DNA from 2 places in the Deinococcus radiotolerans genome. Region 2 is predicted to be linked to the other one. Evidence: riboswitches for the same ligand, from Rfam matches in the RefSeq annotation. Region 2 holds a riboswitch; the other holds the start of a gene.

Region 1 (14,328 bases), on a different contig from region 2:
GGGAGGCGAGGTGACGCCCGGTGACGCGATCCTCGTGACGCTGCCGCCGGAACCGCACGAGGCCTTACGGCGAGTGTAGTCACGCCGGAATCGCCCGTCTGAGGGTAATTCCCGGACGCGGCGCGGCTTCCTGCTGTGGATTGAGGTGAGGGTCAGGCGGTCAGGAACCCGCTGACCTGCTCCGGCAGGTCGCCCGCGTCCATCAGGAACGCGTCGTGCCCGTGGATGCTGTTCAGCTCTACGTACTGCGCGTGGGGGAGGAGCGCCGCGCTGGCCTGCACCTCGGCGGCCGGGTACAGCTGGTCACTGCTGATCCCGACGGCCAGGACGGGCGTGCGGATGGTCCGCAGTTCCGCGTCACTGGGCTGGAAGGCGTCCATCGCGCCCGTCAGGGCGACGTACGTGCGTTCGCAGAAGCGCGCCTGAAGCTTCTCGCCCTGGTGGTGCAGGTACGACGTGATGGCGGGGACGCCCGGGGCGCGCTGCCCGGCCTGGGTGGCGGCGAAACTCTCGGGGCTGCGGTAGGAGAGCATGGCGATCTGCCGCGCGACCTTCAGCCCCTCTCCGCCGGGCGCGGCGCGGATGGCGCTGCGGGCGGCGGTGTTCAGGCCGATGGCCCACGGGGAGTGGCGGGCCGGGGCGCCGATGATCACAGCCTTCTCGATGAGGTCCGGGCATTCGAGCAGCCACGCGTACGCGAGCATGCCGCCCATGCTGCCGCCCACGATCCGCACACGCTTCACGCCCAGCTGCTCCAGCAGGGCGCGGCCCGCGCGGGCCAGGTCGCGCAGGGTCAGCGGGGCGTCCTGGCCACCCAGGGGGGGCAGGTCGGCGGGGCCGCTGCTGCCCGCGCAGCCGCCCAGAACGTTCGCGCAGATCACGTAGTCCCGGGTGGGGTCCAGGGGTTTCCCGTCACCCAGAAAGTCCGGCCACCACTCGTGCACGGCGCTCGTGCCGGTCAGGGCGTGCAGGACCAGCGTGGCGGTGTCCTGCGGCGTCCCATAGGTGTGGTAAGCGAGGCGCACGTCACTGACGGGCACGCCGCAGTCGAGCAGCAGCGGCTGGGTGCGGAACAGCCGCGCGACCCGCAGGCGGGGGCGCTCCGGCACCTGACATCGTTCGGGCGTGTCGTCCGGCGCGGTCAGCAGGAAGGGGGTGGGGGCGGGGTGCGTCAGGGCGGTCACGCGTCCTCTCCGACGGTGTCGCCTGCTTCAACCAGCGCGGCAGCCAGGGCCTGCGCGAAATCCTCGCGGATGTCGTCGATGTGCTCGATGCCTACCGACACGCGCACTAGTCCCGGCGTGACCCCGGCGGCGCGCTGCGCGGCCTCCTCCAGCTGGCTGTGCGTGGTGCTGACCGGGTGGATGACCAGCGTGCGGGTGTCCCCCACGTTCGCCACGTGCTGCGCCAGCGCGACCGAGCGGATGAACGCCTCGCCCGCCGCGCTCCCGCCGCGCAGTTCGAAGGTCAGCACGGCGCCCCCACCGCGCGGCAGGTAATGCTGCGCGCGGTCGTAGTGCGGATGGTTGCTCAGCCCGGGGTAGGTGACGCGGGCCACGTCCGGATGCGACGCCAGCCAGGAGGCCAGCGCGAGCGCATTGTGCGCGTGCCGCTCGGCGCGCAGGCTCAGGGTTTCCAGGCCCTGCAGGAACTGCCATGCCTGCTGCGGCGCCAGCGTGGGGCCCAGGTCACGCAGGCCCTCGGTGCGCGCGCGGATGATGAAGGCCACGTTTGGCAATCCCAGCGCGTTGCCCGCGCCGAAGGTCTCCCAGAAGTTCAGGCCGTGGTAGCTGGGGCTGGGTTCGGTCATCAGCGGGTAGCGGCCGTTCCCCCAGTCGAAGGTGCCGCCGTCCACGATCACGCCGCCGATCCCGTTGCCGTGCCCGCCGATCCACTTGCTCGCCGAGTGCAGCACCACGTCCGCGCCGTGCCTGAGGGGCTGGCAGTAGTACCCGCCGGCGCCGAAGGTGTTGTCCACGATCACCGCGACGCCCTGCGCGTGCGCGGCGGCCGCGATCGCCTCGAAGTCCGGGATGTTCAGCGCCGGGTTTCCGATGGTTTCCAGGTACAGGGCGCGGGTGCGGTCATCGATCAGTGCAGCGAACTCCTCGGGCCGCTCGTCGCGGCTGGTGAAGCGCACCTCGATACCCAGGCGTTTTAGGGTCACGCGGAACTGGTTCACGGTCCCGCCGTACAGGTTCGGGCTGGACACGATGTTGTCCCCCGCCTGCGCGACGTTCGTGATCGCCAGGAACTGCGCGGCGTGCCCACTGGCGACCGCCAGCGCCCCTACGCCGCCCTCCAGCGCCGCCACGCGCTCCTCAAACACGGCGTTCGTGGGATTCATGATGCGGCTGTAGATGTTCCCGAACTGCCGCAGACCGAACAGATCCGCCGCGTGCTCCGGCGACTGGAACACGTAACTGTTCGTGGGGTAGATGGGCGTCTGCTGCGCGCCCGTGGTGGGATCGGGCTTCTGCCCCGCGTGAACCTGCAACGTCTCGAATTTGTGCGCCATGACTGCGCCTCCTCAGTGGGGTGCGTCGGTGGGGCGCGCAAAAGAAAGCGCCCCTGCTCGGATGGACTCGAGAAGGGGCGCTGACATATCACCGCGTGACCTTCCCTCTTGCTCCCCGGCGGCGGTCATCGTCGACCCGCCTGCGGGGCTGGCCTTGGCACCGTGACGTGATGAGGTCCGGTTGCCGCGCCGTCAACGAGCCAGGTCTCTCGGGCGCTCTGAAGTGGGTCACTCCACGCGGGAGCTGCCTCGAAGGGTAGCGCGCACTGGCAAGCAGGGTCAAGGCAGCTGTCCAGACCCGGGCACGGGCTTATCTGCACACCCAATCAGGGGATAAGGGCTAAGATGTGGAAGTCATCCCAGATTGATGTGTCACTCCCAGAACGGGACGGGCATGACTCTGTTTCCCTTGATCCTGCGCAGATCGCCCTTTCACCTCGCACCCTCAGGAGTTTCATGAACACGAAGCTTGTTGCCACTGCGCTGCTGGGCGCGGCTCTCCTCGCCGGCTGCACCAAACCCAACATCACCCCCACGCCCACCCCGGGCACGCAGACCGAATTCGGCCGCCTGCAGACCCTGAAGCCCGGCACGCAGGACACCATCAACACCAAGCTCAAGGTGAACATTGTGTTCGTCGGGTACCGCCAGACCCTTCCCGGTCAGGTGGCCACCGCACGCCAGGTCAGCACGGACGACTTCAACCAGATCCTGCCGGCCACATACGACGCCGTGAACCGCATTCCCAGCGCGTACGGCCGCACCGAGAAGACCGGCACCTCCTTCGACTTCGATTACAACTACGTGTTCGCCAACCAGAGCTTCGAGGATGACTTCTTCAAGTTCGTACAGACCGAGGGCGTCAGCCAGAAGGCGCCCCTGACCAGCCGCGAGAAGTTCTTCAACTGTCAGGGTGCCCCGACCTGCACCGTCCCAGCCGGCAACATCACGCGCGCCATAGACGCTAACAACAACATCGTCGTTGACGCGCTACGAACCGAGAACTGGCTGGCGGACAACGTGTCGCGTGTCGGCGTGAAACCCGGCGAGTACACGATTTACTTCGTGAACTGGTATGACCGGCCAGACTTCAAATTCCACAGTTATGCCCGACTTGATGCCAAGGACACTGATACTGGCGCGCCGTTCGGTACCTACTCCTCGCGGCGCCTGATCGCCTGGGGCGGCAGCGCCCGCCAGAATGCCCCCGCGCAGCGCGTGTGGTTCTATGACCTGTCGGCCAACCCCGACCCCTGGACGGACGCTATCGACGTCACGAATCCTGACGTAGACGGTGACGGTACCCCCGACTACCGCATGCCCCCCATCTGGGAATACGGCACTCGCAAGGCGAACATTGGCTACGGTCGCAAAGTCAGCCCAGACCTCGCGTTGGTCGCCCGCTACACCGCAATCAACCTGCTGTTCACGCCCAGCCCGATCTACCGCGCGGCCCTCACGCCGCCCGACATGCCCGAGAAGATCAACCTAGATGTTCATGTGGAGCAGGGGGACGGAGCCGCCGATCCAACCAAACTGCTGAAGCCCGCGCTCCTCCAGGACCGTGTGAAGGTTCTGCAACCCTTCACCGCCTTCACCCAAACCGTCAAGCAGACGGCCCTGGACGGCAACTTGGCCGACGTCTACAAATGCTTCTTCCCTGTCGAGGCCGAGGACATCTGCTCGCCGGACTACGCGGACTTCAGTGGTGAGCAGCTCTTCCAGTTCGGCGTCAAGGAACTGCGTGCAGAGTACAAGACCACCCCTGCCGGAACATACCAGCTGCCCATCTACGCGTTCAATGACAACGCCAACAGCCAAGGTGGCCTGCTCGGCGTCGCCTATGATGACGGCGAGACCGGCACCCAGAGTTTTGTGTACTCCTTCCTAACTCCTGACCTGATCGGTGACGCTGACGTCCCGGGCTACGGTTTCACAGACACCACCGTGCACGAAACCGGACACCACCTCAGCCTGAGTCATCCGCACGACGGATACGACAGCGAACAGAATATCTCCTACGGTCCTAGCGGCGACTTCCACTTCGTGAACACTGGAGATGAGAGCGCCACGATCATGGCCTACAACGACCTCTCCCGCGAGTTTGGACAGTTTAACCTGGACAGCCAGTACCGGTACCTGACAGCCGCGTACCTGAACAACACCAACGCCGTTCTAGAACTCGTGCGCCACGCGCAGAAGGCGGGCAGCGTCAGCAGCGCCGCGCAGAGCGCCGACAGCAAGTTCGGGCAGGCCAAGGCCAAGTACGACGCTCTGGACTACCTGGGTGCCGCGCAGCTGGCCCATGACGGCTACCGCAGCGTGCTGAACGCCGCAAAGGCCGCGGGCGTGCCTGTCACCGCGTACAAGTGGTACGAGAATCTCAATGGCCTGGACGGCCTGAGCGTCACGCCCGGCGCGAAGATGCGCTTCAGCCCCACCTTCAAGGCCCAGACGGGCGTCGTGGTATTCCCCGAGGAAACTGCTTACCAGCGCAAACTGCGCCTGTCGAAGTAAAGTTTCGCGTACCAGAACCCGGTCCATGCGGCCGGGATCTGCACTGTTGCGGCTGTTCAGGTCTGCTTCTGCCGGAGCAGTTCCATCAGGCGCAGGTAGGCCTGCGCGGTGACCTGCACGTCCCCGAAGGAGCGGTGCCGGCCGCCGGGCGCGAAATTCAGGCCCAGCCGCTCGGCCAGCACGGTCAGGTTGTGCGCGCGTTCTTTCGGGAAGGCGCGGCGGGAGAGTTGCACAGTGCAGTACTCCGCCTGCGGGTTCCAGTTCAGGCCGCTGCGGGCAGCGTTGGCGCGCATGAATCCGGCGTCGAAGCCGATGTTGTGCGCCACGACCGGCCAGCCGTTCACGAACTCCAGGAATTCGGGCAGGACTTCCTGGATGGTGGGCGCGGCGCGGACCATCGCGTTGCTGATGCCGTGGACCTGCTCAGCGCGCCAGGGGATCAGCATCGCGTCGCCGCCCGCGGTGGTGGGGCGCACCAGCGTCTCGTAGCGCTGCGTTTCGTCCACCTGACCGTCCACGATGCGCACCGCGCCGATCTCGACGATGCCGTCTCGTTCCGGCGAGAGGCCCGTGGTTTCCAGGTCGAACACAACAACATTCACGCCCCGCAGGGTAGCGCGTGCGGGGCGTGGGCAGCGTGGGGACCTACCGGACGAGCAGGGGCTCGTACGCGGTTTTCACGGCGCCGTTCGCGAAGGTCAGGCGCGCAATGGTGTTCACGCTGGTCACGGTGCGGCCCGGGACCTTCTTCACGGCGAGGCTGACGTTCAGGTCGATCACGCGGCCCTGCTGACTCAGGCGCGGGGCGAGCGGGCCGGGTGTGCGTCCGGGCAGCCACACTTCCTTGTCCGGCAGGAGCTTCTTGACGTACTGTCCGCCCTGCACGTATTCAATCTCGTACTGAAGCTCAGCTTTCACGACCGCGCTCTGCTCGCCCTTGGTGGTGACGCGCAGAGTGCAGCGCGCGGCCTCGCCCATGGTCAGGTAGCTGTTCGTGCCGCCCGAGCCCACGCAGGTGGTGAAGGCCCAGGTGTTCAGCTTGGTGGGTCCGCTGCTGATCGTCATGGGGGCGGGCGCGGTGCGGGTCAGGTAGGCCGGGTCAGCCCTGACCGTGAAATCGGTGGTGCTGTCCCAGAGTTCGCAGTTGACGTCCGAAGCGCGTTCGTCCGGAGCTCTGACCAGGGTGCGGGTGCTCATGGCGGCGTAGCAGGGTTCGACCGGGCCGGTGTACGGCACGTAGCCCAGAGCGAGTTTCTGCATCTGCTGGAAGGCCTGCCGGTCAGAGGCGGCGTTCAGGCCGTCGTTCCGGACCCACAGTTGCACGCTGACGACGCGGCTGCCCGGTTCGCCGGATTCGCGCGTGACCGTCAGTCCCTGGTATCGGGTGAACGGGTACTGCCAGTCGCGACCCCGCACGAACGGTTCGCCGCAGCTGTACTGCTGGCAGAAGGCCGACTGCTGAATCTGGGTGGTGGTGACGCTGCTGCCGATGATGCCGGCGGCGCTGGCGGGGGCGAGCAGCAGGGAGGGGAGGAACCTCAGGAGTCGCGGCATGTCCGCAGCGTAGGTCGCGGGGTCAGGCGGCGCTGCCTCAGGTGACCTTGAGTGCGGTAAGGGCGTGTGCTAGGAGCTGTTCGGGGGTGTCGCCGGGCGTGACCGAGAGGATGTGGAGGTCGTGCTCATCGGCCTGCGGGGGCTCCAGCGTGGCCAGCTGGGAGGGCAGCAGGTCCGCGCCCGCGTAGTGCCCGGCGCGGTGCACGAGGCGTTCACGCAGGAGGGGCTCAGGGACATTCAGGTACAGGAAGTGCGTGCCGGGTGCGCGGAGCGTGTCGCGGTAGGTGCGCTTCAGGGCGGAGCAGGCCAGCACGACGCGGCTATGCTCATCAAGCTGGGCGCGCAGGGTCCGCAGCCAGGGCGCGCGCTCCTCGTCGGTCAGGCCGTGTCCGGCGTGCATGCGGGCGCGGGCTGCGGGGGTGTGGTAGTCATCGCCGTCCAGGAATGGGGCGTGCAGCGCGGCGCCCAGCGCGCGGCCGAGGGTGCTCTTGCCGCTGCCGGACACACCCATGACGACCACGCGCAGGGGAATGGGGTGCAGGGTCACCCGGTCAGTGTAGGCGTGCAGGCGCCCAGGCCGGCCAGGGCTTCTTCCTTACCCTTGGCTTCCACTTCGATCCACGGGACGTCGTGGTAGGCGCTGGGCACCTGGTCGATCAGCCAGCTGTGGCGGCGGTCCTGCGGGCCGTCCAGGCCGTTGCTGAGGTGAACGACCTGCCACTCCGGGGGGGTCCAGGTACGGCGGGCGGCGAGGACCCACTGGCGCACGCTGGGGTCCTCCTGGTCGGGCAGGCGGTCGTGCACGACGTGGTGGTGCGCGTCGAAGATCAGTGGGGTGCCGGTGGCCTCGCAGACGGGCAGCAGGTCGCGGGGGCTGTAGGCGCGCTCGTCGTTTTCCAGGCCCAGGCGCAGGCGGACGCTGTCGGGCAGGTCGGGGATGATGGCTTGGAGTTCCTGGGCGCGGCCGCCCTTGCCGCCGTGCAGGAGAAGGAGGTTCCAGGTGCTGCGCTGTAGGTGCAGGGCGTCCATGACCTGCGCGTGGCTCAGGATGGCGTTCAGGCTGCGGGCGCGTACGTCAGGGGAGTCGCTGTTCAGCACGATGAACTGTTCGGGGTGCATCAGCACGCGGATGCCGTGGTCCTGGAAGGCGTGCCCGGCCTCACGCAGTTGCGGGGCGAGGTGCGTGAGGACCAGCGCGCCGGTGTCGTCGCCTTCAAGGTCGAGCATGGGAAAGAGGCTGGAGCTGAGCCGGTAGAGGCGGATGCCGCGCGCGGCGCAGTAGTCGGCGGCGCGGCGCACGCGAGCGACGTTGTCCGCGTAGAGTTCGAGGAGTTTCTCGGCGCGCTGGTCTGGGGTCAGGGCGCGGTAGCGGGTGAGGGTAATGGTGCGGAAGCGGATCTCGGGTCCGGTGGTCAGGCACACGAGGCCGTAGGCGGGCGTCCTCACTCGCGGGCCCGTTTGGCGGCGGCGCGGCAGCGGTCCGAGCAGTATTTGACGGTCTCCCAGTCGCGCTCCCATTTCTTGCGCCACATGAAGGGGAGGCCGCACTGGGCGCAGGTTTTGCTGGGGCGCTGGCTGGGCGGGCGTCCGCCTCCGAAGGTGCGTTCCTGGCGGGGCATGGGGTTCAGCATGGACTGGCTGGCGGCGGGGTTCCGTAAGCCGGGGTGAAGTTCCCTTCACGGGAACCCTGACTGCCTTTTGGTTTTTTAAGAAAACGTATTCAGAATGACGCGGCGTGAAATGAATTCATGGCTTGCCGAGCGTCGCACCCTATCAGCAACTGTAGAGACCACCACCATGCCGTGCAGCAGGGCCTTCTGATCGGTTGCACCCCCTGGCAACGTGATCTGACACCCTGAGGGAGAGTCAACTGTCCGATCGGCCGGTCCGTCCAATAGGGGCGCCACCAGCACAAATTGAGTGACCATCTCATCCTTGACAGCGCTTTCAGCTTGTCTTACGCTCCGGCTAACCCAAGGTCCGCCGACCCCACCCAGCCGGGGTCTCCCCTCCCGTCACGCCCCACCGGGCGCGGCGCGCCCTGTCCCTGCGCCTGCGTGCGCCAAGGAGTTCCCATGCCCCGCTTCGCCATGCCCCTCCTGCTTCCCCTGACCCTGCTGCTCGGCGCGTGCAACCTCACCAACGCCAGCACCACCAGCCCCGTGTGGCAGGACGAATTCAGCGGCTCCAGCCTCGACCCCAGCAAGTGGAGCCACCAGACGGGCAACGGCTTCATCGCCGGACCTGATTACATCGCCGGATGGGGCAACAACGAACTCGAGTACTACACCGACCGGCCCAGCAACGTCACGGTGCAGGGCGGCAACCTCGTCATCACCGCCAGGAAGGAGACCTTCACCGGCCCGGCCGGGACCACCACGGGCACCTTCGACTGGACATCCGGCCGCGTCCGCACCGCCGGGAAGTTCAGCCGCACATACGGCCGCTTCGAGATCCGCGCCAAGTTCCCCAGGGGCCGCGGCCTGTGGCCCGCCATCTGGATGCTGCCCGAGGAACCCAGCCCCTACGCCAGCTGGGCGGCGAACGGCGAGATCGACATTGCCGAGGGCTGGGGCAGCAAACCCACCGAACTGGCGCACACCATCCACTACGGCGGCGTGTGGCCCAACAACGTGTACGCCAGTCAGGCGGTGAACTACCCGAACGGCGGCACGATGGACCAGTGGCACACCTACGCCCTGGAGTGGACGCCCGGCAAGATCCAGTGGTTCATTGACGGGCAGCTCACCAGTGAGCGCAGCCAGTGGTGGAGCGCGAAGAACAACCCACCCAGCAGCGATGCGGACCTGAACGCCTGGCCCGCGCCCTTCGACCGGCCCTTCTACCTGCTGCTGAACCTCGCCGTGGGCGGCAACTTCGACGGCAACCCGGACGCGACGACCCCGGCCCAGGCGCAGATGCTGGTCGATTACGTCCGCGTGTACGGCATGCAGAACGAGACCGGCAGCGCCGGGCCGCGCCCCGACATGACCTACCCCTGGACGCCCAAACCGGCCCGGGCCGCGCTGCCCGACGGGAACCTCGTGTACAACGGTTCGTTCGACTGGGTGGACAGCGATCCGCACGTGACGCCCGACACGAGCTCACTGCCCGGCGTGACCAGCAGCAAGTTCTGGACGATGTATACCGGCGGCGGCGAGGCGACCTTGAGCAACGACACCACGCAGGGGAACGCCCTGAAAGCGGACGTCACGAACCCAGGCAACGTCAACTACGCCGTGCAGGTGCGGCAGGATGGCCTGAACATCGAGCAGGGCGGCAAGTACGAGGTGTCGTTCGATACCTGGGCGCAGGCGGCCCGGCCCATGATGCTCAAGGTGGGCGGCGGGCCGGACCGCGGGTACGCCGCGTACTCCGGCGAGCAGACCGTGCAGATCGGCACTACTAAGGAACGCAAGACCGTCACCTTCGACATGAAGGCCACGACGGACGCCGCCGCCCGCCTGGAATTCAACCTGGGCAACGCCGGCACCGGCCCGGTCTGGATTGACAACGTGGTCGTCCGGCGCCTCGGGAACGCCGCGGGCGCGCGCCCACCCGCCCCGGACGGCAACCTGCTGTACAACGCGGCGTTCACGCAGGACGCCACAGCCACCACTCCGGGCATTGCGGGCGTGCCCGGCACGGCCTACTGGACCACCTGGAGCAACGACGCGACCGGCCTGAACACCAGCGTCAGCAGCGGCGCGGTCACGCTGAACGTCACGCACGTGGACCCCGCGAACAACTGGCACGTGCAGCTGAACCAGACCGAGGTGCCGCTGACCGCCGGGAAGTCCTACACCCTGACGTTCAAGGGCCGCGCCAGCGACGCCCGCGAGGTCGCCGTGGTCATCGGCGAGAACGGCGGCAGCTTCGCCCGTTACCTGGACGCCAAGGCCGCCCTGGGCACCACAGAGCAGCCCTTCACATACACGTTCACGGCACCCGTCTCGAACGTCGCCGCGCAGTTCCAGATTCTGGGCGCGGTGGGCGCCACGGGCAGCGACTACAGCCTGAGCTTCCGGGACTTCCGCCTCGTGCAGAACAACTGATCGGGTAGGCCGCTCTCCCCCGCCCCAGCCTATGGCCGGGGCGGGGCTGAACATGTCGCGTCAGCGTCTGGCCCCCTGGGCGGCCCCATCCACGCCCGCGGCTCAGCCGCTGACGGTCTCGCGGCCCAGCGCGGCGTGCGCTTCGAGCAGCAGGGCCTCGGTTTCGTCCCAACCGACGCAGGCGTCGGTGACGCTCAGGCCGGGCACGAGGGTGCTGAGGTCCTTGGGGATGCCCTGCTTGCCGGGGCGGAGGGTGCTTTCGATCATGAGGCCCTTGACGGCGCGCTGCCCGGCGGCGCGCTGGTGCAGGACGTCGCGCCACACGAGGCTCTGGCGGGTGTGGTCCGAGCCGCTGTTGGCGTGCGAGCAGTCCACCATGACGGCCGGGGTGAGTCCGGCTGCGGTCATGAGCCCCGCGGCTTCCTGCACGAACTGCGGGGCGTAGTTGGGTCCGCCGCGGCCGCCGCGGAGGATGACGTGCCCGTCGGGGTTGCCCAGGGTGTGGACAATACAGGCCTGCCCGTCGTCGTCGATGGTGAAGAACGCGTGCGAGGCGCGGGCGGCGACAATGGCGTCCACGGCGAGTTTGATGCCGCCGCCGGTGCCATTCTTGAAGCCCATGGGGGCGGACACGGCGCTGCTCATGACGCGGTGCGTCTGGCTTTCGGTGGTGCGGGCGCCCAGGCAGGCCCAGGCGACCGCGTCGAACACGTACTGCGGCGCGAACGGGTCGAGGAGTTCGGTGGCGACGGGCAGACCCAGCTCGCTGACCTGGACCATGAGTTTGCGGGTGAGTTCGAGGCCCTTGTTGATGTCGTTCGTGCCGTTCATGTCCGGGTCGAGCAGGTAGCCGCGCCAGCCGACGGTGGTGCGGGGTTTGTCCACGTACACCCGCATGTGCACTTCCAGGCGGTCTTTCACGCGTTCACGCAGATCCGCGAGGCGGCGGGCGTAGTCGAGCGCCTGCTCGTGGTCGTGGATGGAGCAGGGGCCCACGACCACGAGCAGCCGGTCGTCGCGGCCGTGCAGGATATCCTGCGCCGCGCGGCGTCCGGCGAGCACGGTCGCTTCGGCCTGCGGGGTCAGGGGGTGCAGGGCTTTCAGGGCGCGGGGGGTGATCAGGGGCGTGAAACCGCTGACGTTCAGGTTCTCGGTGCGGCCAGCGTGGATGGTGGGCTCGGGGTGCGTCATGGCGGGGCTCCTGGGGTGTAAGGCAGCGCCCGGTGGCTTGTGGGCTCACCGGGCGTCGGGGGGTGGGATGCAAACGCGACTAGGCCCGGTGGGAACCGAACCAATAAAAGAAGCCGCGCGTCGTCATGGGGTGAAGTGTAAGCCGGTATACCCGGGGGGGCGGGCCGGGCGGTCTAGGGCACCGGCAGACAGGCAGCCCGGGGCGCGAGTTGTGCGCCGGGTGGCGCGTGGGCGGCCGTCCTGCCCTGACGGTGGGGCGCCTGGGGTGGGCTGATCCGCTCAGCTGGCGTCTGGTTCAGGCGTCGGCGATGCGGCGCAGGTTCTCGACGCGGGTGGCCAGGTCGGGCAGTTCAAGGGCGCGCAGGGCTTTGGTGGTGCGGGTCAGTCCGGCGTCGTCCACGCGGCCCTGGTTCCAGCCGGCGATCAGCATGGCGCAACCCTGGAGGGCGTCTGTGACGGTTTCCTTGTGGAACATGGCGGCCAGAGTGCCGCTTTGGGATGGGGCGGTCTGCTGGGCCTGGGCCTGGACGTCCAGCACGACCTGCATGAACACCTGGTCCAGGCGGGCGCGGTCGTCGGGGGCGATGGGGGTTCCGGTCATGGGGGGCAGTGTAGCCCGGGGCATGCGCGTTTCTTCACGTCCGCTCTCATGTCGCGTGGCGGCATGTCGCTTCAGGGGCGGTTTCCGTATCTTGGTTCATCTCAAGGGATGCATGGGAGCGTGGAACGCGATGGAGTATGAGCCCGGGAGCAGGTTTTTCGATGAGATGTTCACCGCTGATCGCGCCGCCCGTCCGCATTACGCGGGCGTCAAGGCGTATCTGGATCAGCTGGGCGTGGCGGAGTTTGAGCGTCGGCATCAGTTGCTGGACCTGGCGTTCCGGAATCAGGGCATCACGTTCACGGTGTACGGGGACGCGCAGGGAACCGAGCGGACCTTTCCGTTCGATCCGGTGCCGCGCATCATCCCGGCGTCCGAGTGGGCGCACATTGAGTCGGGGCTGACGCAGCGGGTGCGGGCGCTGAACGCGTTCCTGACGGACATCTACAGTGGCGCGCAGATTCTGGGGGACGGCGTCATCCCGCCGGAACTGGTGTACACCAGCGCGCACTTCCGGCGCGAGGTGCACGGCGTGCTGCCTCCGGGCGGGGTGTTCACGCATGTGGTCGGCACGGACCTGATCCGGAACGAGCAGGGCGAGTACCTGGTGCTGGAGGACAATCTGCGGTCCCCGAGTGGCGTGTCGTACCTGCTGGCGAACCGGCAGGCGATGACGCGGGTGTACCCGGGGATGTTCGAGGGTCAGGGCGTGCGGCCCGTGCAGCATTACGCGTCGGCGCTGCTGCGCCTGCTGCTGGCCAGCAGCCCGCGCGAGAATGGGACGGTGGTGGTCCTGACGCCCGGCATGTACAACAGTGCGTACTTCGAGCATGCGTACCTCGCGCAGCAGATGGGTGTGGAGCTCGTGGAGGGCCGGGACCTGTTCGTGGATGGGGGGCGCGTGTGGATGCGCACGACCGGTGGGCGGCAGCAGGTGGACGTCATCTACCGCCGTGTGGACGACGATTTCCTGGATCCGCTGGCGTTCCGGCGGGACAGTGCGCTCGGCGTGGCGGGGCTGGTGGAGGTCTACCGGCAGGGGCGGGTGGCGATTGCGAACGCCATCGGGACGGGCGTCGCGGATGACAAGGCCGTGTACGCGTACGTCCCGGACATGATCCGGTACTACCTGAACGAGTCACCGATCCTGAACAACGTGCCCACGTACCTGGGCTGGAATGCCGAGCATCTGGAGTACATGCTGGCGAACGCGGCTCAGCTGGTGTTCAAGTCGGTGGGCGAGGCGGGTGGCTACGGCATGCTGATCGGTCCGGAAGCCACGGCGGATGAGATCACCACGTACCTGCACCGGGTGCGGCAGGACCCGCGGGAGTTCATTGCGCAGCCGGTGGTGGGCCTGTCGCGGCACCCAACGTTCTACCCGGACAGCAGTGGGTTCGAGGCGGCGCACGTGGACCTGCGGCCGTACATCCTGTTCGGGGAGGACGTGACGATCGTGCCGGGCGGGTTGACGCGGGTGGCGCTGCGGCGCGGCAGCCTCGTGGTGAACAGTTCGCAGGGGGGCGGCAGCAAGGACACCTGGGTTCTGGATCACGATGGGCCCAGCGCGCCGCTGGGCATGACGCAGCTCCTGCATGGGGACGCGGCGCCCGGTGGACAGGGGCAGCGGCAGGGGCAGCGGCAGGAGCAGTCGGCTGGTGGGCAGAGTCAGTCGCAGTGGCAGAGTCAGTCCCCGTCGCAGGGGCAGGCTCAGTGGCAGGGCGGCTTCGGCGCGGTACCACTGGATGCCGGGCCGCTGACAGAGTCGGTGCGCCGCGAGTTGGACGAACGGGACTGGCAGGTGCGGGCGCGCGCGGCCGACGACGCGCAGGTCGCGGCGTACGGTGAGAGTCAGGCGCCGAGCGCCGCGCCGGCCGATGGGACACCCGGGC
Region 2 (14,328 bases):
AGACCTGAGGAGGGGAGTGGGCAGTCAGTAGGAGGGAGCAGGAACAGAGGAGAGGCGGCCCGCACACTGGGGCCGCCTCTCCTCTGTTCTGCGTTACTGGCGGGGGCAGCGGTACAGCTTGACGCTGCGCGCCGCGAGGTTGGTCTCCTCGCCGGCCTTTACGGCGCCGGTGGCGTGGTCGTCGGTGGTGTCGAGTTGCAGCTCCCACGTGCCGCACCCAGCCAGGTCCGGCAGGCGGAAGGGCAGGTCCACGTGCGAGGCGTTCAGCAGCAGCAGCAGGTGGTCGTCCAGCAGCGGCTCGCCGCGCCCATCCACGTCGTCCAGGCCGTTGCCGTCCAGGAAGATACCCATGCTCTGCGTCTGGGGGTTGTTCCAGTCCTCGTCGCTCATCTCGGCGCCGTCGAAGCGCAGCCATACGATGTCGCGCACGTCCTCACCGCGGATGGTGCGGCCACCGAAGAACTTGCGGCGGTGCAGGGATGGGTGGGATTTGCGCAGCGCGATGACCTTCTTCGTGAAGGCCAGAAGGTCCTCGTCGAGGTTCGCCCAGTCGTACCAGCTGATCTCGTTGTCCTGACAGTAGGCGTTGTTGTTGCCGCCCTGGGTGCGGCCGATCTCGTCGCCGCCCAGCAGCATCGGCGTGCCCTGACCCAGGAGCAGGGTGGCCAGGAAGTTGCGCTGCTGCTGCCGCCTCAGGGCGTTGATGGCGGGGTCGTCCGTCTCGCCTTCCGCGCCGCAGTTCCAGGTGATGTTGTGGTTGTGGCCGTCGTTGTTGCCTTCCTGGTTGGCGTCGTTGTGCTTGCCCTCGTACGTGACGGTGTCGCGCAGCGTGAAGCCGTCGTGGGCGGTGACGAAGTTGATGCTCGCGTAGGGTTTGCGCCCGTCGTTCTGGTACAGGTCGCTGCTGCCGGTCAGGCGGTAGCCGATCTCGGAGGCCAGTCCGCCGTCGCCCTTCCAGAAGGCGCGCATGTCGTCGCGGTAGATGCCGTTCCACTCGGCCCAGTTCACGGGGAAGTTCCCGACCTGATAGCCGCCCTCGCCGACGTCCCAGGGCTCGGCGATCAGCTTGACCTGCCCGATGATCGGGTCCTGGTGAATGATCGTGAAGAAGCCGGACAGCTGATCCACCTCGTGCAGGCCGCGTGCCAGCGTGCTGGCCAGGTCGAAGCGGAAGCCGTCGACGTGCATGTCGGTCACCCAGTAGCGCAGGCTGTCCATGATCAGTTGCAGGGTCTGCGGGTGGCGGACGTTCAGGCTGTTGCCGGTGCCGGTGTAGTCGAAGTAGAAGCGGGGGTCCTCGGCGACGAGGCGGTAGTACGTGGGGTTGTCGATGCCCTTGAAGGACATGGTGGGGCCCATGTGGTTGCCCTCCGCGGTGTGGTTGTACACCACGTCCAGGATGACCTCGATGCCGCTGGCGTGCAGCGCCTTGACCATCTGCTTGAACTCATCCACGGCCCCGGCGGGGTTGCCCTTGCGGGCCTCGGCGCTGTAGCGGACGTCCGGCGCGAAGAACGACAGGGTGCTGTAGCCCCAGTAGTTCGTGAGCCCCTTGTCGAGCAGGAAGGGATCGTCTACGTGCTGGTGCACGGGCATCAGTTCGATACTCGTGATGCCCAGTTCGCGCAGGTAGAAGAGGATCGGTTCAGTGGCGATCCCGGCGTACGTGCCGCGCAGCTCGTCCGGGACGTCGGGGTGGGTCATGGTGAGGCCCTTGACGTGCGCCTCGTAGATCACGGACTGGTGGAAGGGCACGTCAGGTTTGCGGCTGTCACCCCAGTCGAAGCTGGGGTCCACGACGATGCCCAGGGGCGCGCCGCGCTGCTCCTTGTCCTGCATGACGCTGTCGTCCCCGCCGGGCACGTAGCCGAACACGCCCTCATCGAAGCGTTCGGTGCCGTCCAGCGCCTTGGCGTAGGGGTCGAGCAGCACCACATTCGGGTTGAAGCGCAGGCCGCGTTCGGGGGCGTACTCGCCGTGCACGCGGTAGCCGTAGCGCTGTCCCGGCTGCACGCTGGGTAGGTAGGCGTGCCACACGAAAGCGGTCTGTTCGCGCAGCGGCACGCGGGTTTCCTGGCCCTGCTCGTCGAACAGGCACAGTTCGATGCCGGTGGCGTTCTCGGAGTACAGGGCGAAGTTGGTGCCTTGACCGTCCCAGGTGGCTCCCAAGGGGTAGGGTCGGCCGGGGCGGAGGATGGGTGTGGTGGTCATCAGGCTGCGCTCTCCTTTCGTGGCGGGGCAGGCGCTGGGCGCCCTCCCGGAACGTGGAAACGGTACCAGACGCCCCCGCGCAGACCACGGCGGCGGGCACAAACCCAAGCGAAGGCCAAGACGCCTCTCATGCAGCTCACGTCCGGGAACTGGCGTGCCACACGCTCATTCCGCAGCGGAAAGGCTCCCGGACGCACGCCGGGAGCCCCTCAGATGAAAGTCGCGTCAGCAGGCCCTGAAGGCCGCCGCGGTCAGAAGTCCAGGCGCCCGCGCGGGCCACTCAGGCGGTGCAGTTTCTCCGGCGTCCACAGCTCGTAGGTGTACATCGGGTACTGCCGCTTGAACCGTCCCACCCGGTCCCACACTTCACGCGACTCGAACGGCACGACCAGAATCAGGCGGATCACGCTGTCCTCGTAGTCGTAGATGTAGAAGTCGAAGTGGAACGTCTGCTCGCCGCCGCGGTCCGTGAACAGCGGGAATGAGAACGGCCGGTAGCGCCACGCCTTGTTCTTCTCCGTCAGGATCTTCGCCGCCACGCGCTTGAGGTTGCTGTCCGGGAAGGTCATCTTCTCGCCGTCCCGGTCCTTGAAGACCGTGTCCGGGGCGGGCGCGTCCAGCTGCACGCGCTTGAGTTCCGGCAGGGCCTTCTTCACCTTGGGCGGCGCGGCGCGGCGCGGCCCGCTCCCGGGGCGACCGCCCGCGCGGCCCTCCGAGGTGCGGCCTTCACCGCTGCCCTGGGTGGCCTCGCCGGGTTTGCGGCGGGCGGGGTTCGTGCCGCCGCGCGCGCCGCTGTTCCCGGCGCCGCCGCTCCTGCCCCCGCCGAATTTCGCGCCGCTCTGGGTGCCGCCTGCTTTCGAGGGGCCGCGGCGCGGCCCGCTGGTGCCGCTCAGCTCGGTGCGCACGGGACGGCCCTCACCGCCGCGCGAGTCCCGACTCCCCTCGGTGCGTTCGCGCGCCGGGCGGGTCGTCTCGCGCGTGGCGCCGCCCCGGCCCTGCGCGGTGTTTCGTTTAGGGGCTCGGCCCCGTGAACCTTTCTTTGGCCCCGTCATAGCGTCCCAGTGTAGTGCACCCACCGCAGAAAGGGCGAACGCCGGGCCGCTGCGTGACAGGGGCCCGGCGTTCGGAGGTCGCTTACTTCGCGAGACTGCGGATCAGGTCGAGGTTCACGAACTTGTTCAGGTCGGGCACGTCACGCGCGAACCCCGCTTCCTTGTTCAGCTGCGCGTACTCGGCCAGGGTGTTCAGGTTGATGTCCCACGTGACGCGCGTGCGGGCCAGGGCCTTGAACAGCTCAGCGGCGTTGGGTTTCTTGCCGGTGAAGGTGTAGATCTGCTCGGCAATGGATTTCTGCGCGCCCGCGTTGCTGCCCTTGATGTACGTGATGGCCGCGAGGTGGCCTTTCAGCAGGCCCCTGACCGCGTCGGGGTTGGCGGCGGCGTACTTGGTGTTCACGGTCAGTACGGTGGTGGTGTAGTTCCCGCCCGCCCAGATGCCCTTCTCGTTCACGACGAGTTTGGCGCCCTGCGTTTCCATGACGGCGCCCCAGGGTTCCTGCACCAGCGCGGCGTCCACCTGTTTGGCCGCAAACGCGGCGGGCATGTTGGCCGGGTCGATGGGCACGATGGTGACGGTGCCGCCCTCGTCGGTGGCTTTCAGGCCGTTCTCGTGCAGCAGGTGGCGCAGGCTGATATCCTGCGTGCTGCCGCGCGTGGGCACGGCGACTTTCTTGCCGCTGAGGTTCTTCACGATGCGCACGCCGCTGTCCTTGCGGGCGACCAGCACCGCGCCGGCGTTCGCGGCGCCGGCGTACACCTGGATGGGCACGCCGCGCATGAAGGCGTTCATGGCGGGGCCGGGGCCGACGTACGCGGCGTCAATGGCGCCAGCGGCGAAGGCCTCGTTGATCTGGCTGCCGTTGGCGAATTCCTTGACGACCAGTTTCACGCCGCCCGGGAGGTTCTGCTGGATCAGGCCGCGCTGCACGCCGACCAGTCCGGCGGCGTGGGTGACGTTGGGGAAGACGCCCAGGCGCAGTTCTTTCGCCTGCTGCGCGCTAGCGCTGGCGATCAGGGTCAGGGTGAGGAGGGGGAGGGCTCGCTTCATCCTGGTCAGGATAGCAGACCAGATGACTCATTTTGTCAACTGGTCTGGATTCAGGTGGGGGTCTGAGTGGGGGTGCAGGGGACACGCTGCGGTGCGGCTGGACCGGATGGAAGCCCAGGACTGGATGAGTCGTCTGCGCAGGGGAGAGAGGGTCACCATCCGACAGGTCACGAATAGTTGACATGATTTGTAATCTGTTTTAAGGTGCCCTCACCCCACACCAGGGTCACTATCCAGAGCGGCCGAGGGAACAGGCCCGACGACGCCGCAGCAACCAGGAGCCACATGAACCAGGTCAAATCACAACCAGCCCACCGCCGCCCCCAGGGCCGCGCCCACTGTTGTTGACCTGACTTCACGCCCCACGGTGCTTCACGCCTGCCCGAACCGGGAACGATAGCGGCGAGCGCCCACGCGCTCCCCTGAAGGACAACCCATGACGCGATGTCGCCAGACCTGAGGCGCGGCCCCCGCCGCGCAGGCCCACCCGACCGTCCCCAGCAGCGCGCCCCAGCCGGGCCGATCGCCGCCCGGCCCCCTGCCGCCAGGGGCGCCCGGCTCCGCGGCCCACACGGCCATAACCCCCACCACTGTCACAGGAGCCCCCGGCCATGACCGAAACCCTGCACGTGCGCTGGAAACCCGGCACGCTCGACACCCTGCTCGTCACCTCACCGCACGGCACGCTCGAATGGAACGTCCTGATCTTCGAACGCGTGTACGGCCGCGCGCCCCTGGCCGCCCTGTACCTCACCGGGCGCACCCAGGTGCAGCGCGCCGCCCACCCCGCCCTGAGCGCCACCGCCGCCTGACCTGACCCCGCCCCCCGTGACTGACCCCCTGACCGGGTCAGGTCACCGCCCCCACCCCCAGGAGCCCCCATGACGCACGCCGACCTGCCCGCCCACACCCTCCCCAGCCCCCCCTCGCTGTACTGGTTCATTCCTTCCGGCGGGGACGGCCGCCAGCTGGGCCAGCCCAGCCGCCCGGCGCACTTCAGTTACCTCTCGCAGGTCGCGCAGGCTGCCGACGTGCTGGGCTTCGACGGCGCGCTGCTCCCCACCGGCGGCACCAACGAGGACACCCTGGTGGTCGCCAGCGCCCTGTCGAGCCTCACCCGGCAGCTGCGCTTCCTGGTGGCGCTGCGCCCCGGGCTGCTCTCACCCGTGCTGGCCGCGCGCCTCACTGCCTCGCTCGACCGGATTAGCGGCGGCCGCGTGAACCTGAACATCGTCTCCGGCAGCGGCAACTTCGACTTCGAGGGCCTGAACCTCACCCAGGCGCAGCGCTACGCTCTGACCGGCGAGTGGCTCGGCGCGTTCCGCGCCCTGCTGCGCGGGGAGACCGTGAGCGTACGCGGCGAGCACGTGCAGCTGGAAGGCGCCCGCGCGTTGCTGCCCAGCGTGCAGCGCCCCTACCCGCCCATCTACTTCGGGGGCAGCAGCCAGCCCGCCCTGGAGGTCGCCGGGGAGCACGTGGACGTGTACCTCAGCTGGGGCGAGCGGCCCGAACAGCTGGCCCAGAAATTCGAGCAGGTGCGCGCCGAGGCCGCCCGGCACGGCCGCCAGGTCCGCTTCGGCCTGCGCGCCCACATCATCGTGCGCCCCACCGAGGACGAAGCCTGGGCCGCCGCCGAGCGCCTGATCGAGGGCGTCAGCGACGAGCAGATCGCGCAGGCCCACCAGGCCTTCCTCCAGAGCGCCTCCGAGGGGCAGCGCCGCCAGAGTGAACTCAACGGCGGCACGCGCGACAGCCTGCGCGTCGGGAAGAACCTCTGGGCGGGCGTGGGCCTCGTGCGCGGCGGCGCCGGCACCGCCTTCGTCGGCAGCCCCGAGAACGTCGCCGCCGCGCTGCGCGAGTACCAAGCACTCGGGGTCGAGACCTTCATCCTCAGCGGCTACCCGCACCTGGAAGAGGCGTACCGCGTGGCCGAACTTCTGTTCCCCGCGCTGGGCCGCACCAGTCCCGTCTTCACGCCCCGCGACGGGCAGCCTCTGACGCACACCAGCACGCCCAGCGTGCATGGCCCCAGCACCCACGCGCCCGCCCTGCGCGCCAGCGAGCCCGTCCTGACCGACGCCGCGCCCGCCGAACTGGGCCGCTTCCGCAGCATCTGAGCGCCGCCCAGCCCACCCAGACCCATCCACGGGAGGGGGCCCTCATCCCCGCCCCCTCCACTCCCAACCCCCGGAGAGCCCCATGACCACCCGACTGCGTTCTGCTGCCACCCTGACCCTCGCCGCTCTCGCCCTGGGCACCCTGCCGGCCGCGCAGGCGGTGACCTTCACCATCGGCTACCAGAAGGGTGGCCTGCCGAACATCCTCAAGGCGCGCGGCACGCTGGACAAGTACGCCGCGCAGGGCATCGACTTTCGCTGGGTGCTGTTCACCGCCGGACCTCCCCTGCTGGAAGCGGCCAACGCCGGCGCGGTGGACTTCGGCAGTGTCGGCAACGCCCCGGGCGTGTTCGCCCTGGCGGGTGGCGCCAACCTGAAATATGTGGGCGTGACCGTCAACCACAACGACACCACCGAGGCCGTGATCGTCCCCAGGAACTCAGGCCTTCAGAAGGTCAGCGACCTGAAGGGTAAACGCATCGGTGTGGCCCGCGGCAGCAGCGCCCACGCGTTCCTGTACGGCGTGCTGCGCAGCGCGGGCCTGACCTTCAAGGACGTGACGGTCGTGCCGCTGCTGCCCCCCGACGCGCGCCCCGCCTTCGAGAACGGCAGCATTGACGCCTGGGCCATCTGGGACCCGTTCCTGACCACCGCCCTGCAGGGCAGCGGCGGGCGCGTCCTGCGCGACCACGCGGGCCTCGGGCGCGGCGACAGTTACCACCTCGTGCCGGGCAGCGTCCTCCAGAACCCCGAGAAGAAACGCGCCCTGCAGGTCCTGCTGGCCGAACTGGAAAGCGCCGCGAACTGGGCGAACGTGAACCGCCAGACCGTCATCAGCCAGTTCAGTGACGAGCTGGGCATTCCCAGGAGCGTGCTGGCCGTCACCGTGCCCAAGAGCGTGCCCTTCAACATCCGGCCCTTCCGCGCGTCGGACCTGAAACCCCTCCAGGCCCTCTCGGTCGCGTTCCGTGAGGCGGGCGTCCTGCCGCGCGACGTGCCCTTCGGCCCGCAGACGTACGTGACCCTCCCGGCGTTCCGCGCCGCGCTGCCCACCCTGGGGCTCAAGTGACGGTCGGCGCACGCTCCAGGGCCCAGGCGGCGGTCCCAGCCGCGCCCCGCCCGGGCCGCCGCGCCGGGCAGATCTGGCAGGGCGAGTGGGTGCGCTGGCTGGTGCCGCTGCTGATCGTGCTGGGCTGGCAGCTGGCCGCCAGCACCGGCTGGCTCAACCCGCGCGTCCTCCCGGCCCCCAGCGCCGTTGTGAGCGCCGCGTGGGACCTGGCGCGCAGCGGCGAACTGGGCCGCCACTTCCTGATCAGCCTGCAGCGCGCCGGGCTGGGCATCCTGATCGGCGGCGGGCTGGGCTTTACGTTCGGCATCCTGACCGGCACGTTCCGCGCCGTGAACCTGCTGCTCGACACGACCTTCCAGATGATCCGCACCGTCCCGAACCTCGCGCTGATCCCGCTGGTGATCCTGTGGTTCGGTATCGGCGAGAGCGGCAAGGTGTTCCTGATCGCCCTGGCCACCTTCTTCCCGGTGTACCTGAACACCCTGCACGGCGTGACCGGCATTGACCCGCGCCTGACCGAGATGGCCCGCGTGTACGGCCTCTCCCCGCTGGACACCTTCCGCCGCGTCACGCTGCCCGGCGCGCTGCCCGGCGTGCTGGTCGGCGTGCGCTACGCGCTGGGCATCTCCTGGCTGGCCCTGGTCGTCAGCGAGTCCTTTGGCGCCAGCAGCGGCATCGGCTTCCTGGCCATGGACGCCCGCGAGTTCTTCCGCACCGACGTCATCGTGCTGGCCATTCTGATCTACGCCCTGATCGGCAAGGCGGCCGACGTCCTGGTGCGCGCCCTGGAACGCCGCCTGCTGCCCTGGCAGGTGAGCGCGTGACCGCCGTGCCCGTCCTGACCAGCGCCCCCACCTCCACCGGCGTGCCCATCGACCTGCGCGGCCTGAGCGCCGCGTACGGCGAGCACGTCATCCTACGCGACCTGACCTTGAGCGTCACCCCCGGGGAGCGCGTCGCGCTGGTCGGCGCGAGCGGCGGCGGCAAGACCACCCTGCTGCGCGCCCTGGCCGGCCTGATCCCCACGCAGGGCACCCTGCGCATCGGCACGGGCGAGACGGTCCGCACGCGCGTCATGTTCCAGGAAGACCGCCTGCTGCCCTGGCTGGGCGCGCTGGACAACGTCGCCCTGGGCCTGCCCCGCCCGGACCGCCTGCGCGCCGTGCGCGCCCTGCGGGACGTGGGGCTCGCCGGGCGGGAACGCGCGTACCCGCACGAACTCAGCGGCGGCCAGCGGCAGCGCGTGGCCCTGGCCCGCGCGCTCGCTCACCGCCCGGACCTGCTGCTGCTCGACGAACCCTTCGGCGCGCTCGACGCCCTGACCCGCGCCGACATGCACGACCTGCTGGACACGCTGCTGACCGACACGGGCGCCACCACCCTGCTCGTCACGCACGACCTCGACGAAGCCCTGAAACTCACGGACCGCGTGCTGCTGCTGCGCGCCGGGCAGGTCGCGCTGGACCTCCCGGTGCCGCTGGCCCGGCCCCGCCGCCGCCTGGACACCGAGCCGCTGCGCGCCCACCTGGAAACGCAGCTGCACTGATGCCCCCGGAGTGCCGGATTAGGGCGCCGTCCGGGACGTGCTGAGGCCACCTTCACACAGCAGCGCCGCAGCTTGTGGTTCAGGGCTAGCGGCGCTGCCGTCGGGTCAGGCCCCGCGCCTCAGTTCATAAGGCAGGGAAGGGCCAGCGTTCCGGTCAGGCGCGCAGCAGACGGCCCAGCAGGGCCAGCTGCCCCACGTGGTACGCGGTGTGATCCGCCACCAGCAGGAATTCCCGCAGCCACGTCTGCCCACCCGCGTTCACGCCGTTCGGGACGACGGCCAGCAGGTCGGTTGCCGGGTCGTCCAGTAGGGTCAGCAGGGCGCGCAGGTCCTCCCGGTACGCGGCCACCTGCGCCGCCCAGTCCCGCGCCGCGCCCGCCGGGTCGTGCGGCCAGTACCCCTGAGGCCAGCGAACCTCCGCGTAGTGGTCATCCCGGATGAAGTTCAGGATGTCGCGCTGCGTGAACCGCAGGTGCCATAGCACCTCCGACGCCGAGTAGGGCAGACCGGGAAGGCGCTCGCCCGCACGGGCGGTCGGGAAGTCGTCCAGCACCTCGTCCAGCGTGATGTGCGCCTGGGCCTGGGTCAGCAGCGCGCGCACGTGGGCGCGCAGGGCCGCGTCCGCTTCGGGGGTCAGTCCGGTCGTCATGCCCCACCGTACGCCCCACCGGATGAAAAAACCTCCCGCTGCGGGGAGGTTCTCTGCCGGTGGTCCGGTCGGTCAGTACTGACGGCCGAAGATCACGCGTTTGCCGTACGCGCTGGGTTTGCCGCACTTCACGCACTGGCCTTCGCCGTGGTCGTTGAAGAACTCTGCGTCGTCCAGCGGGACGTTGCGGGTGGTGGCCTTGGTGGTCTCCTTGATGCTCTTCTCGCAGTCGGCGTCGCCGCAGTGGTACGCGCGCACCCAGTTGCCCTCCTCAATCTTCGCGGTGAAGGTCTCGAAGTCGTCCACGGGGATGGTGTGCTCCAGCATGAAGCTCGTGGCGCGCTCCAGTAGCCAGTCGTGAATGCTGTCCAGGCGCGCGGTCATGCCAGTCACGGCCTCGGCGCGGGGCAGGGTTTCCTTCTCGTCGCCGTTGCGGTTTTTCACGACGACAACGCCGCTCTCCAGGTCGCGGGGGCCCAGTTCGATGCGGACGGGCACGCCCTTGAGTTCCCAGTCGTTGTACTTGAAGCCGTTCGTCACGCCGTCACGCTTGTCGACTTTCACGCGGACGCCTTGGGCGCGCAGTTCGGCGGCCAGCTTCTCGCCTTCTTCCACCATCTGGTCGAAGTTGTCCTTGCGGCCCACGGGAATCACGACCACCTGAATGGGCGCGATGCGGGGCGGCATGATCAGCCCGAAATCGTCCCCGTGCGTCATGATGATCGCCCCGATGATGCGGCTGGAGATCGCCCAGGAGGTCGTGTGCGCGAACTCCTCACGCTGCTCGCGCGTCTGGAACTTCACGTCGAACGCTTTGCTGAAGTTCTGCCCCAGGTAGTGTGACGTGCCGCTCTGGAGGGCCTTCCCGTCGCGCATCATGCCCTCGATGGAGTATGTGGCAACCGCCCCGGCGAAGCGCTCGCTGGCGGTTTTCTCGCCGCGCACGACGGGCAGCGCCAGCACGTCCCGGCAGAACTCGTGGTAGATGTCCAGCATCTGCCTCACCTCGCCGCGCGCCTCGCTTTCGTCCGCGTGCGCGGTGTGGCCCTCGTGCCAGAAGAACTCGCTTGTGCGCAGGAACGCCTTCGTGCGCAGCTCCGCGCGGAACACGCTGCCCCACTGGTAATGCAGGAAGGGCAGGTCGCGGTAGCTGTTCAGCCAGCCGCTCCACATGTGCCCGATGATCGTCTCACTGGTGGGGCGCATCACGTACGGCTCGGCCAGCTCCTCCGTGCCGATCTTGTTCACCGTGAACAGCTCCGGCGCGAAGCCCTCCACGTGATCCGCTTCCTTGGTGATAAAGCCCATGGGAATCAAGGTGGGGAAGATCAGGGACTCGTGCCCGGTCGCCTTGAAACGGTCATCCAGCCAGCGCTGAATGTTCTCCCACAGCGAGCTCCCATAGGGCCGCACGACCATCGCGCCCGCCACGGGGGAGTTGTCGGCCAGATCGGCCTTTTTCACGACCTCGTTGTACCAGTCGTTGAAATCCACGCTCTGGGGCGTCACGCCGTACTGCTGCGCCTTCTTGTCCTGTTTGCCGCCGTCTTTCGTCATCGCCCCCCATGATACCGGGCGCCGGGTGACGATCAGGGCGTGAAGGTCATTTCATGCGCTTGAGGGTGCAGCGCGGTGCGTCGCCGGGTGTGCTGCGTGACAGGTAGGTGTTCGCGTCGTTCAATGTATGGAACGCGAAGCCGGTGAAGATCTTCAGAGTCGTCTGTTCAGACGGTTTGAGAATCACACAGAGCTGATATGGCGTGGCGCCGCCCATCCATTCCACTCGCAGGTGTTCCGGTACGGTGGGGCTCGACTTCACGTTACCAATGCTGTAGAGCACGCCCTGCTGCCGGTTGCTCGTCTGGAGCAGCAGGCCGATCCCCGGAATGGTCATGGATTCCTTTAACTCGAGGGTAACGGGAGCGATCTGGTTCTTCTCGACCGTCACCTGCCAGCGTTGCCCGGCCCTGAGGACACTCTGGACGGTGGGGGCGGACGCCGCAGATACGGTGCCGCAGAGCAGAGAGGCTAGGAACATCGGCAGCAGAGGACGGCGCATCCGACCATGCTAGGTCAAGTGCGTGCATCTCCCTTGCTCAGATTCGCTGTGGCGGAGCTGACGTCGGATGACGGTTGCCTCAAGGTCGGGTCAGGCTGGCCTGAATGATCCTGTCATGGGGTGGCCATCTGGCAGGGCGACACTGCTCGCATGACGAAGATGAATGCCGGCGAGATCAGTGAGCACATCGCGCAGACCGTGAAGACCCGCCTGGAGCAGGGTGGCGAGCACCTTCAGGTGAAGGACGTGAACGGCGAGCACGTGGGCACCGTGGATCATATGGACGGCGACCGCGTGAAGCTGACGAAGACGGACAGCGCGGACGGACAGCATCATTACCTGAGCCTAGATCAGGTGGAGAGCGTGGATGACGTGGCGGTGTACCTGAACGTGGAGCGCAGCGCCATCGCGTAATCCCTCTGGTTGAACCCCTGGCGGCGTGGCGAGCAGGTCACGCCGCTTTTTTGTGCCCGTCCGGAACGTTCAGGTGGCCTCAAGTGTTCCTGAGGGCGCGTGAAGGTGCGCCTCAGGGAGGGGCTGGGGTGGGCGCCTAGGGTGATGAGCGGAACGGTTTAACGTCATACGACTTCATTCGTACAGTCCATCTGGAGCTCTTCATGCCTACTATTCAGACCAAGCACGCGCACGCCCCGCAGACCGAGTTGTACTACGAAACCTACGGCCAGGGCCGTCCGGTCGTGCTCATCCACGGCTGGCCGCTGTCGGGCCGCATGTGGGAAGGGCAGATCGACGCGCTGCGCCACGCCGGGTATCAGGTCGTGTCGTATGATCGCCGCGGCTTTGGCGAGAGCGGCAAGACCGCGACCGGCTACACCTACGACGTGTTCGCCAGTGACCTGAAGGACCTGCTGGAGGAATTGAACCTGACCGACGTGACGCTGGTGGGCTTCAGCATGGGCGGGGGCGAGGTCAGCCGCTACGCCGGGCTGTACGGCACGGACCGCGTGCGCAGCGCGATGCTGGTGGCGTCCGTCGCGCCGTACCTGCTCAAGACCGCGGACAACCCGGACGGCGGCATGAGCGTGGAGGACATCGAGGGCATGGTGAAGCAGGTGGCGCAGAACCGCCCGCAGTTCCTGGCCGGATTCACGAAGAAGTTCCTGAACTGGGACGAGAACGGCACCAAGCTGGGTGACGAGTTCCTGGATTTCGCGGCCATGATGTACATGCAGGCGTCCCCCGTGGCCACGCAGGAGTGCGTGCGCGCCTTCGGCGAGACGGACTTCCGCGCCGATCTGGCGAAGCTGAGTGTGCCGACGCTCGTTGTGCACGGCGACAAGGACCAGATCGTGCCGCTGGAGGCGAGCGGGCAGCGCGTGCCGCAGTACGCGCCGAACGCCGAACTGCACGTGATGACGGGTGCGCCGCACGGCCTGAACGCCACGCACAACGACGAGTTCAATAAGATCCTGCTGGACTTCGTGGCCCGCTGAGTCACGATTGAACTGGGGCGGTCTGGCCGGGTGCCGGGCTGCCCCTGCCCTTGGTGGGGGAGAGGGAAGCCCCATCTTGGAAACAGTTCCAAAATCTGGGTATGCTGGGGGAGCCATGCCTCAACCTGCCCTTTCCCGGACGCTGATGACCGGGGCGCTGCGCGCCGCCTTCGACGACGACCGCGACGCCGACACCTTCGCGCTGCGCCTGGACCGCTACGGCCCGGAACTGCTCGCCAGCCTCCAGGCCGCCTACGGCGAGCAGGCCGAGCCCCTGCTGGCGCAGCTGCTGGAGGTCATGCTGCACGCCTACCACACCCGCCCCGCCGACCTGAAACGGCTGGACGAGGCCCGGCTGCTGACCCCCGACTGGCTCCAGCGGCCGGACACGGTGGGGTACGTGGCGTACACCGACCGCTTCGCGGGCACCCTGAAGGGTGTGCAGGGTCACCTCCCGTACCTGGAGGACCTGGGGGTCACGTACCTGCATCTGATGCCCCTGCTGAAACCCCGGCCCGGTGAGAACGACGGCGGGTACGCTGTGATGGATTACCGCGCCGTGCGGGACGACCTGGGCAGCATGGACGACCTGTCGGCGCTGGCCGCCGACCTCCGGGCACGCGGCGTGAGCCTCGTGCTCGACCTGGTGCTGAACCACGTGGCACAGGAACACGAGTGGGCGCGCCGGGCCCGCGCGGGCGATCCCACCCACCGCGCGTACTTCCACATCTACCCGGACCGCACCGAGCCCGACGCCTACGAGCGCACCCTGCCCGAGGTCTTCCCGGATTTCGCGCCCGGGAACTTCACCTGGGATGACGCGGCGCAGGGCTGGGTGTGGACGACCTTCAACACGTACCAGTGGGACCTGAACTGGTCAAACCCCGACGTGCTGCGCGAGTTCGTGGACATCATCCTGCACCTCGCCAACCGCGGCGTGGAGGTCTTCCGGCTGGACGCCATCGCGTTCCTGTGGAAACGCCTGGGCACCGACTGCCAGAACCAGCCCGAGGTGCACCACCTGACCCGCGCGCTGCGCGCCTGCGCCCGCATCGTGGCGCCCGCCGTGGCCTTCAAGGCCGAGGCGATCGTCGCGCCCGCCGACCTGATCCACTAC

What was found. A riboswitch is a leader RNA that binds a small molecule or an ion and turns the genes downstream of it on or off. The one in region 2 is predicted to bind S-adenosylmethionine.
Region 1: it holds a riboswitch for S-adenosylmethionine, as region 2 does, so the genes downstream of both, IEY63_RS04420 (O-acetylhomoserine aminocarboxypropyltransferase/cysteine synthase family protein) here and IEY63_RS07670 (hypothetical protein) in region 2, are expected to answer to the same signal.

What each region holds. Positions count from the first base shown of each region.
Region 1 is NZ_BMPE01000001.1:899,773-914,100, forward strand. It holds gene IEY63_RS04410 (MOSC domain-containing protein) at 1-79, shown strand, start outside; gene IEY63_RS04415 (homoserine O-acetyltransferase family protein) at 153-1,184, opposite strand; gene IEY63_RS04420 (O-acetylhomoserine aminocarboxypropyltransferase/cysteine synthase family protein) at 1,181-2,518, opposite strand; SAM riboswitch class I at 2,653-2,747, opposite strand; gene IEY63_RS04425 (zinc metalloprotease) at 2,975-5,035, shown strand; gene IEY63_RS04430 (3'-5' exonuclease) at 5,092-5,637, opposite strand; gene IEY63_RS04435 (hypothetical protein) at 5,681-6,589, opposite strand; gene IEY63_RS04440 (gluconokinase) at 6,627-7,136, opposite strand; gene uvsE (UV DNA damage repair endonuclease UvsE) at 7,133-8,035, opposite strand; gene IEY63_RS04450 (DUF2256 domain-containing protein) at 8,032-8,208, opposite strand; gene IEY63_RS04455 (family 16 glycosylhydrolase) at 8,665-10,644, shown strand; gene IEY63_RS04460 (3-deoxy-7-phosphoheptulonate synthase) at 10,747-11,835, opposite strand; gene IEY63_RS04465 (hypothetical protein) at 12,131-12,436, opposite strand; gene IEY63_RS04470 (circularly permuted type 2 ATP-grasp protein) at 12,603-14,328, shown strand, end outside.
Region 2 is NZ_BMPE01000002.1:358,505-372,832, forward strand. It holds gene IEY63_RS07650 (App1 family protein phosphatidate phosphatase) at 1-8, shown strand, start outside; gene glgX (glycogen debranching protein GlgX) at 94-2,211, opposite strand; gene IEY63_RS07660 (hypothetical protein) at 2,463-3,263, opposite strand; gene IEY63_RS07665 (ABC transporter substrate-binding protein) at 3,346-4,317, opposite strand; SAM riboswitch class I at 4,544-4,720, shown strand; gene IEY63_RS07670 (hypothetical protein) at 4,929-5,129, shown strand; gene IEY63_RS07675 (LLM class flavin-dependent oxidoreductase) at 5,199-6,434, shown strand; gene IEY63_RS07680 (aliphatic sulfonate ABC transporter substrate-binding protein) at 6,517-7,503, shown strand; gene IEY63_RS07685 (ABC transporter permease subunit) at 7,500-8,327, shown strand; gene IEY63_RS07690 (ABC transporter ATP-binding protein) at 8,324-9,049, shown strand; gene IEY63_RS07695 (DinB family protein) at 9,204-9,698, opposite strand; gene proS (proline--tRNA ligase) at 9,771-11,255, opposite strand; gene IEY63_RS07705 (hypothetical protein) at 11,302-11,757, opposite strand; gene IEY63_RS07710 (DUF2171 domain-containing protein) at 11,908-12,171, shown strand; gene IEY63_RS07715 (alpha/beta fold hydrolase) at 12,375-13,211, shown strand; gene IEY63_RS07720 (alpha-amylase family protein) at 13,327-14,328, shown strand, end outside.